Regions from separate parts of the Hydrogenophaga atypica genome, predicted to be linked through region 3. Evidence: predicted binding sites of a transcription regulator. Region 3 holds the regulator's gene; each other region holds the start of a gene.
What was found. Region 3 encodes sigma-54, which starts transcription at its own class of promoters, with help from an activator protein. Its sites were predicted from a motif close to TGGCANGNAANCTGCTTT; they were not measured.
Positions count from the first base shown of each region.

Region 1: ACFQPB_RS18270 (TorF family putative porin) is a predicted target of sigma-54. The motif match lies at 1,792-1,809, and genes of this name have one in related genera.
Region 2: nirB (nitrite reductase large subunit NirB) is a predicted target of sigma-54. The motif match lies at 1,689-1,706, and genes of this name have one in related genera.

Region 1 is NZ_JBHTCA010000019.1:68,320-71,591, forward strand. It holds gene ACFQPB_RS18265 (YifB family Mg chelatase-like AAA ATPase) at 45-1,601, opposite strand; gene ACFQPB_RS18270 (TorF family putative porin) at 1,846-2,517, shown strand; gene glnK (P-II family nitrogen regulator) at 2,580-2,918, shown strand; gene amt (ammonium transporter) at 2,954-3,272, shown strand, end outside.
Region 2 is NZ_JBHTCA010000003.1:67,748-71,019, reverse strand. It holds gene ACFQPB_RS04905 (YeiH family protein) at 1-722, shown strand, start outside; gene ACFQPB_RS04900 (single-stranded DNA-binding protein) at 728-1,057, opposite strand; gene ACFQPB_RS04895 (hypothetical protein) at 1,054-1,533, opposite strand; gene nirB (nitrite reductase large subunit NirB) at 1,951-3,272, shown strand, end outside.
Region 3 is NZ_JBHTCA010000005.1:219,064-222,335, forward strand. It holds gene ACFQPB_RS09965 (THUMP domain-containing class I SAM-dependent RNA methyltransferase) at 1-1,239, opposite strand, end outside; gene ACFQPB_RS09970 (RNA polymerase factor sigma-54) at 1,365-2,894, opposite strand; gene lptB (LPS export ABC transporter ATP-binding protein) at 2,897-3,272, opposite strand, start outside.

The DNA.
Region 1 (3,272 bases), on a different contig from region 3:
AATCGGCAGCACCCAGGGTGTGATTGTCACAAGTGCTCACATATTTACGGGTTGCGCAACGCCCGCCGGTACTGGGCCGCCTCGGCCATGTGTGCAGGCTCCACCTGTGGGCTGCCGGCCAGATCGGCGATGGTGCGGGCAACGCGCAGCGTGCGGTGGGTGCTGCGCCCCGACCACGCCAGGCGGGTGGCGATTTTCTGCAACAGCGCCATGCCTTCGGGTGTGGCTTGGGCGTGGGTGTCCAATGCCTCCCCGTCCAGGGCCTGGTTGGGGCGCCCCTGTCTGGCCAGTGCCAGCGCCCGAGCGGCCTGAACCCGGGTGCCCACCTCGGCGGTGGTCTCCCCCTGTTGGGGGGCCAGCAAGGCGTCAGGGGGCAAGGCGGGCACTTCGATGTGCATGTCGATGCGGTCGAGCAGTGGCCCGCTGACGCGACCCTGGTAGCGGTGAATCTGGTCGGGCGTGCAGCGGCAGGCGCGTTGGCGATGGCCGAGGTAGCCACACGGGCACGGGTTCATGGCTGCCACGAGCACGAAGCGTGCAGGAAACTCCGTCTGATGTGCCGCCCTGGAGATGCGCACCCGGCCGGTTTCCAGGGGTTCGCGCAGCGCTTCCAGGGCCGCGCGGGGGAACTCGGGCAATTCATCGAGAAACAGCACACCCTGGTGCGCCAGGGAGATTTCGCCGGGGCGTGGTGGCGATCCGCCTCCCACCAGCGCCACGGCGCTGGCGGTGTGGTGGGGGGCGGCCACGGGGCGCTGTCCCCAGGCCTCACGCTGGAAACGCCCTGCCAGCGACGCGACTGCGGCGGCCTCCAGCGCTTCTGCCTCGGTCATGGGGGGCAACAGATCGGCGAAACGCTGGGCCAGCATGGACTTGCCACTGCCCGGTGGGCCCACCAGCAGCAGGCTGTGTCCACCTGCCGCAGCGATCTCCAGCGCCCGCCGTGCTTGGGGCTGCCCCTTGACATCCGCGAAGTCGGGCCGGCCACTGCGGTGACCCTCTGTGGGTGCCTCGTTGCGCACACGGCACCAACCCGCGCCGTCGTCCGGGCCGCTGGCGATGGACTCCAGCGAAGCGTCGGGCAGAAATTGGCGCACCACGTCCAGCAGGTGGTGTGCGCGGTAGACCTGTGCGCTGGGCACCATGGCCGCCTCTTCGGCGCTGCCGGGCGGGAGCACCAAGCGGCTGGGGCTGGCACCAAGTGGGTCCCCGGTGGCCAGGCCCATGGCCAGCGCGCCCCGGACCGGCCGCAGTTCGCCGCCCAGCGACAACTCACCCGCAAACTCCCAGCCGTTCAGACGCTCGGTTTGGATCTGGCCGCTGGCGGCCAGCAGGCCCAGCGCGATCGGCAGGTCAAATCGGCCCGAGTCCTTGGGCAGGTCGGCGGGTGCGAGGTTGACGGTGATCTTCTTGTTGGAGGGGAAGTCCAGCCCGGCGTTGAGCAGGGCAGAGCGCACACGCTCGCGCGCCTCCTTCACCTCGGTTTCGGCCAAACCCACCAGCGTGAAGCTGGGCAGGCCATTGGCCAGGTGAACCTCCACACGCACCGGCCGTGCGTCCAGGCCCACCAAGGCCCGGCTGTGCACCAAAGACAAGCCCATGGCGCCACTCCCTGATTTGGTGCATTGCCCTGGCGGCGCGTACCGACCCTGAAATGCACGTTGTTGGTGCGAAAACGCTGGCCGCCACGCGCGAAAGCGCTGGGGCGGGCGCATTTTGGCGCAGATGTGGGCGCATCCTACCCTGCGGACAGGCCTGTGGCATGGGCTTGGGCACCGAATTGACATTGCTTGGCACAGTCCCTGCTTAAGAGGCCCCGTCTTCCATCAACCACCGGAGTCCTCCATGAAAATTTCTGCATTCAAGTCTTTGGCCATCGTTGCGCTGGCTGCTGCGCCCATGCTGGCTTCTGCCCAGCTGTCGGCCAACGTGTCGATCAACAGCAGCTACAAGTTCCGTGGCCAGGACCAGACCGCCAACAAGCCCGCCCTGCAAGGCGGTTTTGACTACGCGCACAGCAGCGGTGCCTATGTGGGTATCTGGAACTCCAACGTCAACTGGCTGCCGGGCAACAGCCTGGAGACCGACATCTACGGTGGCTACAAGGGCGAAGTGGCTGGTGTGGGTTACGACGTCGGTTTCCTGCGTTACATGTACCCCGGCGCTGGCATGGCCAACACCAATGAAATCTATGCGGGCGTGAGCTTTGCCGGCTTTGGTGCCAAGTACTACCGCACCGTGTCCGACATGTACTTCGGTGGCAGCAAGGCCGGCTACCTGAGCCTGAGCTACTCGATGGAAGTGGCCAAAGGCCTGACCGCCAGCGTGGGTGTCGGCTTCACCGATTTCAAGAACGGCACCGACTACACCGACTACACCGACTACAGCGTTGGCCTGGGCTACGACCTGGGCGACGGCTACTCGGTCAAGGGCGCTTTGGTGGGTGCCAACAAGAAAGACGTCTACGGCGACATCAACAAGAACCGCCTGGTCGTGACCTTCGCCAAGGCCATGTGATAACCCGCCGGCCCACCGCCGCCGGGGGTGGGCCGGACCGAAACGCGATCGAGAGGAACCCCATGAAACTGGTCACCGCCATCATCAAACCCTTCAAGCTGGACGAAGTGCGCGAAGCACTTTCGGGCATCGGCGTGCAGGGCATCACCGTCACCGAAGTCAAAGGCTTTGGCCGCCAAAAAGGGCACACCGAGCTGTACCGCGGCGCCGAGTACGTTGTCGACTTCCTGCCCAAGGTCAAGATCGAAGCGGCGGTTGCCGACGAACTGGTCGATCGCGTCATCGAAGCCATCGAAGGTGCGGCGCGTACCGGCAAGATTGGCGACGGCAAGATTTTTGTCTACAGCCTGGACCAGGTCGTGCGCATCCGCACCGGCGAGACCGGCAAAGAAGCGCTCTGACAGCGGCAACCCATCGCAGAAGAAAGAGTCATCCCATGAAAAAACTGATCACTGGCCTGTTCCTGGGCCTGAGTCTGACCTTCGGCGGGTTCACCGCCATGGCCCAGACCGCTGCGCCTGCCGCCACCGAGGCGCCTGCTGCTGCGGCCGCCCCGGCGGCGCCAGCCGCTGACGCCGCACCGGCCGCTGCGCCTGCCGCTGCGGCACCCGCTGCCGCCGAAGCGGCTCCGGCGCCCGTCCCCAACAAGGGTGACACCGCCTGGATGATGGTCGCCACCTTGCTCGTCATCCTGATGACAGTGCCTGGCCTGGCCTTGTTCTACGGCGGCCTGGTCCGCAGCAAGAACATGCTGT
Region 2 (3,272 bases), on a different contig from region 3:
TCACCTTTGGCATTGTCATGGCCAAGCTGATGGGTTTCAAACCCTTTTTTGGCTTGTTGTCCGGCGGCGCGGTGGGCATTTGTGGCGCTTCGGCTGCGATGGCCATTGCGGCGACCTTCCCCCACCACCCGCAGCGAGACAAGGCCACGCTGTTCACCGTCATCAGCGTGAGCACCCTGTCCACCGTGGCCATGGTGTTGTACCCGGTGCTGGCACGACTGCTGGGGCTGGACGCGGTGCACGCCGGCATGTTCCTGGGAGGCACCATCCACGATGTGGCCCAGGTGGTGGGAGCAGGCTACAGCATGGGGCCCGCCACGGGGGACGCCGCCACCGTGGTCAAGCTGATGCGTGTGGCGATGCTGGTGCCCGTCCTGGTGTTCGCGGCCTGGATGACCCACCGCCTCCATGCACAGTCACACGACGCCGCCACGGCCAGTGGCCAGGCCCCGCCATCGCGCCCACCCCTGCTGCCGGGTTTTGCCGTGGTGTTCGTGCTGCTGGTGGTGGTGAACAGCCTGGACACCCTGCCCCGCTGGGCGGTGGCCGGCGGCAACGAGTTGTCGCGAGCCTTTCTGGTGGGCGCGATGGCCGCCATCGGCATGAAGACCCACATCAAGGAGATCCTGAGCGTGGGCTGGAAACCCGCGGCGCTGGTGGTGATGGAAACCACATTCCTGGCCGTGCTGTTTTGGGTGCTGATGCGTTGGATGGTGGTGTGAGTCCGTCAATGGCCCTGCGCGTCAGACATGGTGGGGTTGTCCGAGCGCGCACCCACCACCCGGGCCGCCACCAGGTCCAGGCTGGGTCGGGTGTTGCCCTGTTTGTCGGTCCACACCTTGGGCGTGAGCGCGCCGGCCAGGCTCAGCGCGTCGCCGTCGGCCAGCGCCAGCAGCGCGGCACACGGCGCTTCGTCAAAAGCGATCACATTGACGATGAACTCTTCGTCGGCGCGGTTGCGCGCCAGCACACGGGCCACAATGAATTCGCGACCCGCCTTGTCGATGCGCCGCGAGGCATCGCCCATGAGGTGGCCGGAAATGAGCGCTTCGATCATCCGCGTGGCCGCTCAAAACCGGCGAGCACCCAGGCTTGCGCCGTGTCCACGTTCAGCTTGAACGTGGGTGCCACCGGAACACAAGCCAGCTCGTCGTCCAGCGCATCCACCGCCCGCAGCGTCGCGGTGGCGCCCTCCTCGTCGGGCACGATGCACAGTTCGACCCGAATGCGACGACCATCGACATCCACAGTGACGTTTTTGTTCAGCGCCGCATGGCGTTGCTGCTCAGAGCGGCGGATGAACTCCTTGGCCGTCTTCACCAGCGTGTTGAACGCAGCGGTGTCCAGCGGCTTGGGGTTCTTCTTGTCACGTCCCATGGTCCATGGCCCCACCAGGGCCGGCTCGGCTTCGCCATCTAGGTACATGGCCACCGCCCAGCCATCATCGTCTTCGTTCTTGATGACACGGGCGGTCCAGTGTTCATCGCTCCACACGCGGTCTTCGCGGATGGGTGCTTGGGTGTTTTCGCTCATGCGGCGATGGTAACTGGGGGCTTGGCTAAGCAACCGCGCAGCACCTGCCCAACTTGGTGCAACACGCACAACCCTGGGCAGCGGCATGACCGTGAAAGGCGGAAGCAAGTGCCGCCAGCGGGTGACGCCAACGGCTGCCGCACACGCCGACCACGTGGCACACGTCTTGCATAACCTCTGGCAGACGTGACGACGCGTCGCGCCCCGACCGCAACAGCGGGGCATGTGTGCACAACGCCGTGCATGCGCTGGTGAACGTGACCCGACCGCAGGCGGGTCTTGGATGGCTTTTGGGCCGCACTGTTGCACCCCATTTTTTGCCGCCAGGTGACCGGTCCGCGCCGCTGCGTGTGCCCTTCCGCCTGTGCGCCACGACTTCTTTCGTTTCCAGGCGAAACACAATCAGGAGCAGCCGCGATGAAGAAATCCAAACTGGTGATGGTGGGCAACGGCATGGCCGGCGTGCGCACGCTGGAGGAGCTGATCAAGATCGCTCCCGACCTCTACGACATCACGGTTTTCGGCGCCGAGCCCCACCCCAACTACAACCGCATCCTGCTGTCGCCGGTGCTCGCTGGCGAGCAGACGCTGGAGGAAATTGTCCTCAACGACTGGTCCTGGTACAGCGACAACGGCGTCACGCTGCACGCGGGCACCAAGGTGACCGAGGTGGACCGGGTCAAGCGCGTGGTGCACGCGGTGAACGCAGCCGGCGAGAAGGTGTCGGCCGAATACGACCGCTTGATCATGGCCACCGGCTCCAACCCGTTCATCCTGCCCATCCCCGGCAAAGACCTGAAGGGCGTGCTGGCCTACCGCGACATCGCCGACACCCAGGCCATGATCGATGCCGCCGCGCAGTACAAGCACGCGGTGGTCATCGGCGGCGGCCTGCTGGGCCTGGAAGCGGCCAACGGCCTGATGAAACGCGGCATGAGCGTGAGCGTGGTGCACGTCTCGCCCTGGCTGATGGAGCGCCAACTCGACGACGTGGCGGGCAAGCTGCTGCAGAAGTCGCTGGAAGAGCGGGGTATGACGTTCCTGATCGGCGCCAACACGCAGGAGCTGGTGGGCGGTGACGATGGTCGGGTCACGTCGGTGAAGTTCAAGGACGGCAGCGAGGTGCCGGCCGACCTGGTGGTGATGGCCGTGGGCATACGTCCCAACACCGAGTTGGCCGAGACGATGCGCCTGCACGTCAACCGCGGCATTGTGGTCAGCGACACCCTGCAAACCGTGACCGACCCGCGCATCTACGCCGTGGGCGAGTGCGCGGCGCACCGGGGCATTGCCTACGGCCTGGTGGCGCCGCTGTTCGAGCAAGGCAAGGTGCTGGCCACACACCTGGCCGAGTTCGGCATCGGCCGCTACACCGGCTCGCTCACCTCGACCAAACTCAAGGTCACCGGCATCGACCTGTTCTCGGCCGGCAACTTCATGGGCGGTGATGGCGCGGAAGAGATCGTGATGAGCGACCCCTTTGGCGGTGTCTACAAAAAGCTGGTGATCCAGGGCGACAAGCTGGTGGGCGCCTGCCTGTACGGCGACACGGTGGACGGCTCGTGGTACTTCAAGCTGCTGCGCGAGGGCCGCAGCGTGGCCGACATCCGCGACAAGCTGATGTTCGGCGAGTCCAACATCGGCGACGTGGGCCACGAAGGCCACAACAAAGCCGCCAGCATGCCCGACGAGGCCGAGGTCTGCGGCTGCAACGGCGTCAAGAAGGGCGCCATCTGCAA
Region 3 (3,272 bases):
CGGCTTGGTGTTGCGGCCCGCCACCAGATCGAAGCGGAACAGGCGGCATTCGATGGGGCCGTTCCACAGCGGCACACGCCGGCTTTCCTTGAAGCGCATCTTGCCCGGCAACTTCAGGTCGGGCGTGAGCAGCCAGGCGCTCCAGCCGCTGTAGTGTTTTTTCCAGTGGCTGGCCAAGCGTTCGAAGAAGGCGTCCACTTCGCTGCCGTCGGCGTTCTGGGCGTGCTCGCGCGCGCGCACGGCGGCTTTTTGGCCCGCCACACCCGCCGCAGCGATGCGCTCACCGTAGGGCGGGTTGAGCAGCATCACGCCGGGGTGCTCGCTGGGCGGCAAACGTTGCAGCGCGTCGCCACCGCGCAGTTCGATGGCGTGTGCCACGCCAGCGCGCTGCGCGTTGCGCTGCGCGAAGTCCACCATGCGGAAGGCCACGTCGCTGCCAAAGATGAAGGGCTTTTGCCCTTCGGGCCAGGGCTTTTGTGCGGCCTGTGCCTGGGCCTTGATGCCCTGCCACACGTGAGACTGGAAGGGCAGCAGTTTTTCGAAGGCAAAGCGGCGTGTGCTGCCGGGCGCGATGTTCAGCGCCATCTGCGCGGCCTCGATGAGCACGGTGCCGCTGCCGCAGCAGGGGTCGTACAGGGGCAGGGCGGCGCCCTGGCTGCCGTCCCAGCCGGTGGCCGCGATCATGGCGGCGGCCAGGGTTTCTTTCAGCGGCGCGTCGCCTTTGTCCTCGCGCCAGCCGCGTTTGAACAGCGGCTCGCCCGAGGTGTCGATGTAGACGGAGCACTGGCCTTCGGTCAGGTGGGCAAACACCCGCACATCGGGCCAGGTGGTGTCGATGCTGGGGCGTTCGCCGGTTTTGTGGCGCAGGCGGTCGCAGACCGCGTCCTTCACCCGCAGGGCGGCAAAGTTCAGGCTCTTGAGCGGGCTGTGTTGCGCGGTGATCTCCACCTTGAGCGTGTGCCGGGGCGTCATCCAGATTTCCCAGGCCACACCGCAGGCGATCTCGTAGATGTCGTCTTCGCTGCGGTACGGCTCGTAGGCCAGCTCCACCAACACGCGCTGCGCCAGGCGGCTGTGCAGGTTGAGCAGCATGGCGTCGCGCCAGCTGGCCTTGAGCAACACACCGCCGCGCGAGCGTGACATGTCGCCATCGGCCACGCCCACGATGCGCTTGACCTCAGCGGCCAGAAAGTCCTCCACGCCAGCGGCGCAGGGCAGGAAAAGGGTGAGTTGGTTCATGGTGATGACGGAATGACCTCGTGGCTGCGCCACTGGTAGGACGGCGCGTTGCGCCATGACGGGACCCATTCATGCGGCGAGAGCCACGTCATGGCTGGCGCGGGCGCCGCCGTCATTGTGTCATTTCAACGTTTGCGCAAGTTGGCCGGTGCGATACGAAGGGCTTCGCGGTACTTGGCCACCGTGCGGCGTGCACACTCAATGCCTTGTTCCTTGAGCATTTCCGACAGCTGGTTGTCCGACAGCGGCTTGGCCACATCTTCAGACGCCACAAACTGTTTGATCAGCGCGCGCACGGCGGTGCTCGACGCGTTGCCGCCGGTCTCCGTCCCCAGGCTGGAGCCGAAGAAGTACTTGAGCTCGTAGGTGCCAAAAGGCGTGGCCATGTACTTGGCGGTGGTCACGCGGCTGATGGTGGATTCGTGCAGGCCCAGCTCATCGGCGATCTCGCGCAGCACCAGCGGGCGCATGGCCAGCTCGCCGTGCATGAAGAAGTTGCGCTGGCGCTCGACGATGGCGCTGGAGACCCGCAGGATGGTGTCGAAGCGCTGCTGGATGTTCTTGATGAACCAGCGCGCCTCCTGCAGCCGCTGCTGCATGCTGGCCGCACCTTCGCCCTTGTCGCCGCGCCCTTGTCGCAGCGCGTTGGCGTAGATGTCGTGCACCCGCAGGCGTGGCATCACGTCGGGGTTGAGCTGCACCTTGAAGCCGCGCCCCGCCTTGGTGACGATGACGTCGGGCACCACGGTGTTGCGTTCCACGTTGGCGAAGCGCCGGCCCGGCTTGGGCTCCAACCGGCTGATCAGCGCCAGGCCCTCGCGCACCACGGCCTCGTCCAGGTGGCAGGCGGCGGCCAGGCGTTTGGCGTCGCGCCGCGCCAGCAGGTCCAGCGGCTGCGCGCACATGGCCAGCGCGGCCTGGGCGGCGGGGCTGTTGCGCAGCTCTTCGATTTGCAGCCGCAGGCATTCGGCCAGATCGCGCGCACCCACACCAGCCGGGTCCATGTTCTGCAGCCAGTGCAGCGCCAGGTTCAGGGCCTGTTCGGTGGCTTCACGGGCCTCCCAGTCGTCGCCAGCCAGCGCGGCGGCGAGGTCGGTGATGGGCTCGTCTAGGTAGCCGTCGTCGTTGAGCGATTCGATCAGGAAGTACAGCGCCGCGCGCTCCTCTTCATTGAGCCGCAGGCCCAGGGCCTGCTGGTGCAGGTGGGCCTGCAGGCTGATGTGTTCGCTGGCCAGCTCGGCGGCGCTGGCGGTTTCATCGTCGGCGTTGTTGCGGTTGCGCGGCGCGGCCTCGCCGCCCCATTCGCCGTCGTCGGGCGTGAAGGACACGGTGCCATCACCGTCCCAGTCGGGCTCGCTGCTGCCCACCTCTTCGCTGAAGTCGTCGCTTTCGCTGCTGGTGGTCGCCGGGCCGCTGTCCGCGCTCCATTCGCTCACCTGGTCGCCGGTGCTGACCGGCGCGTTTTCGGCATCCACCCCAAACGCCTCGCGCTCGGCCACCTCCTCGCTGCGCTCCAGGAAGGGGTTCTCGTCGAGCATCTGCTCGACCTCCTGCGCCATCTCCAGCGTGGAGAGCTGCAGCAGCCGGATGGACTGCTGCAGTTGCGGGGTCAGCGACAGATGCTGGGAAACACGAAGCGAAAGGCTTTGCTTCATGTTCACATTCGAAAATGCTCGCCGAGGTACACCCTTCGCACATCTGCGTTTTCGACGATCTCCGAAGGCGTGCCCCGGGCCAGCACGCGGCCCTCGTTGATGATGTAGGCGTGGTCGCAGATGCCCAGCGTTTCGCGCACGTTGTGGTCGGTGATGAGCACGCCGATGCCACGCGACTTGAGGAAGCCGATGATGCGCTGGATCTCGATGACGGCAATCGGGTCGATGCCGGCAAAGGGCTCGTCGAGCAGGATGAAGCGCGGGTTGCTCGCCAGTGCTCGGGCGATTTCGACCCGGCGCCGTTCGCCGCCCGACAAGGCGGGTGCCGGCGACGAGCGCAGGTGCGACACGTGCAGGTCTTCCAGCAGTTGCGTCAGG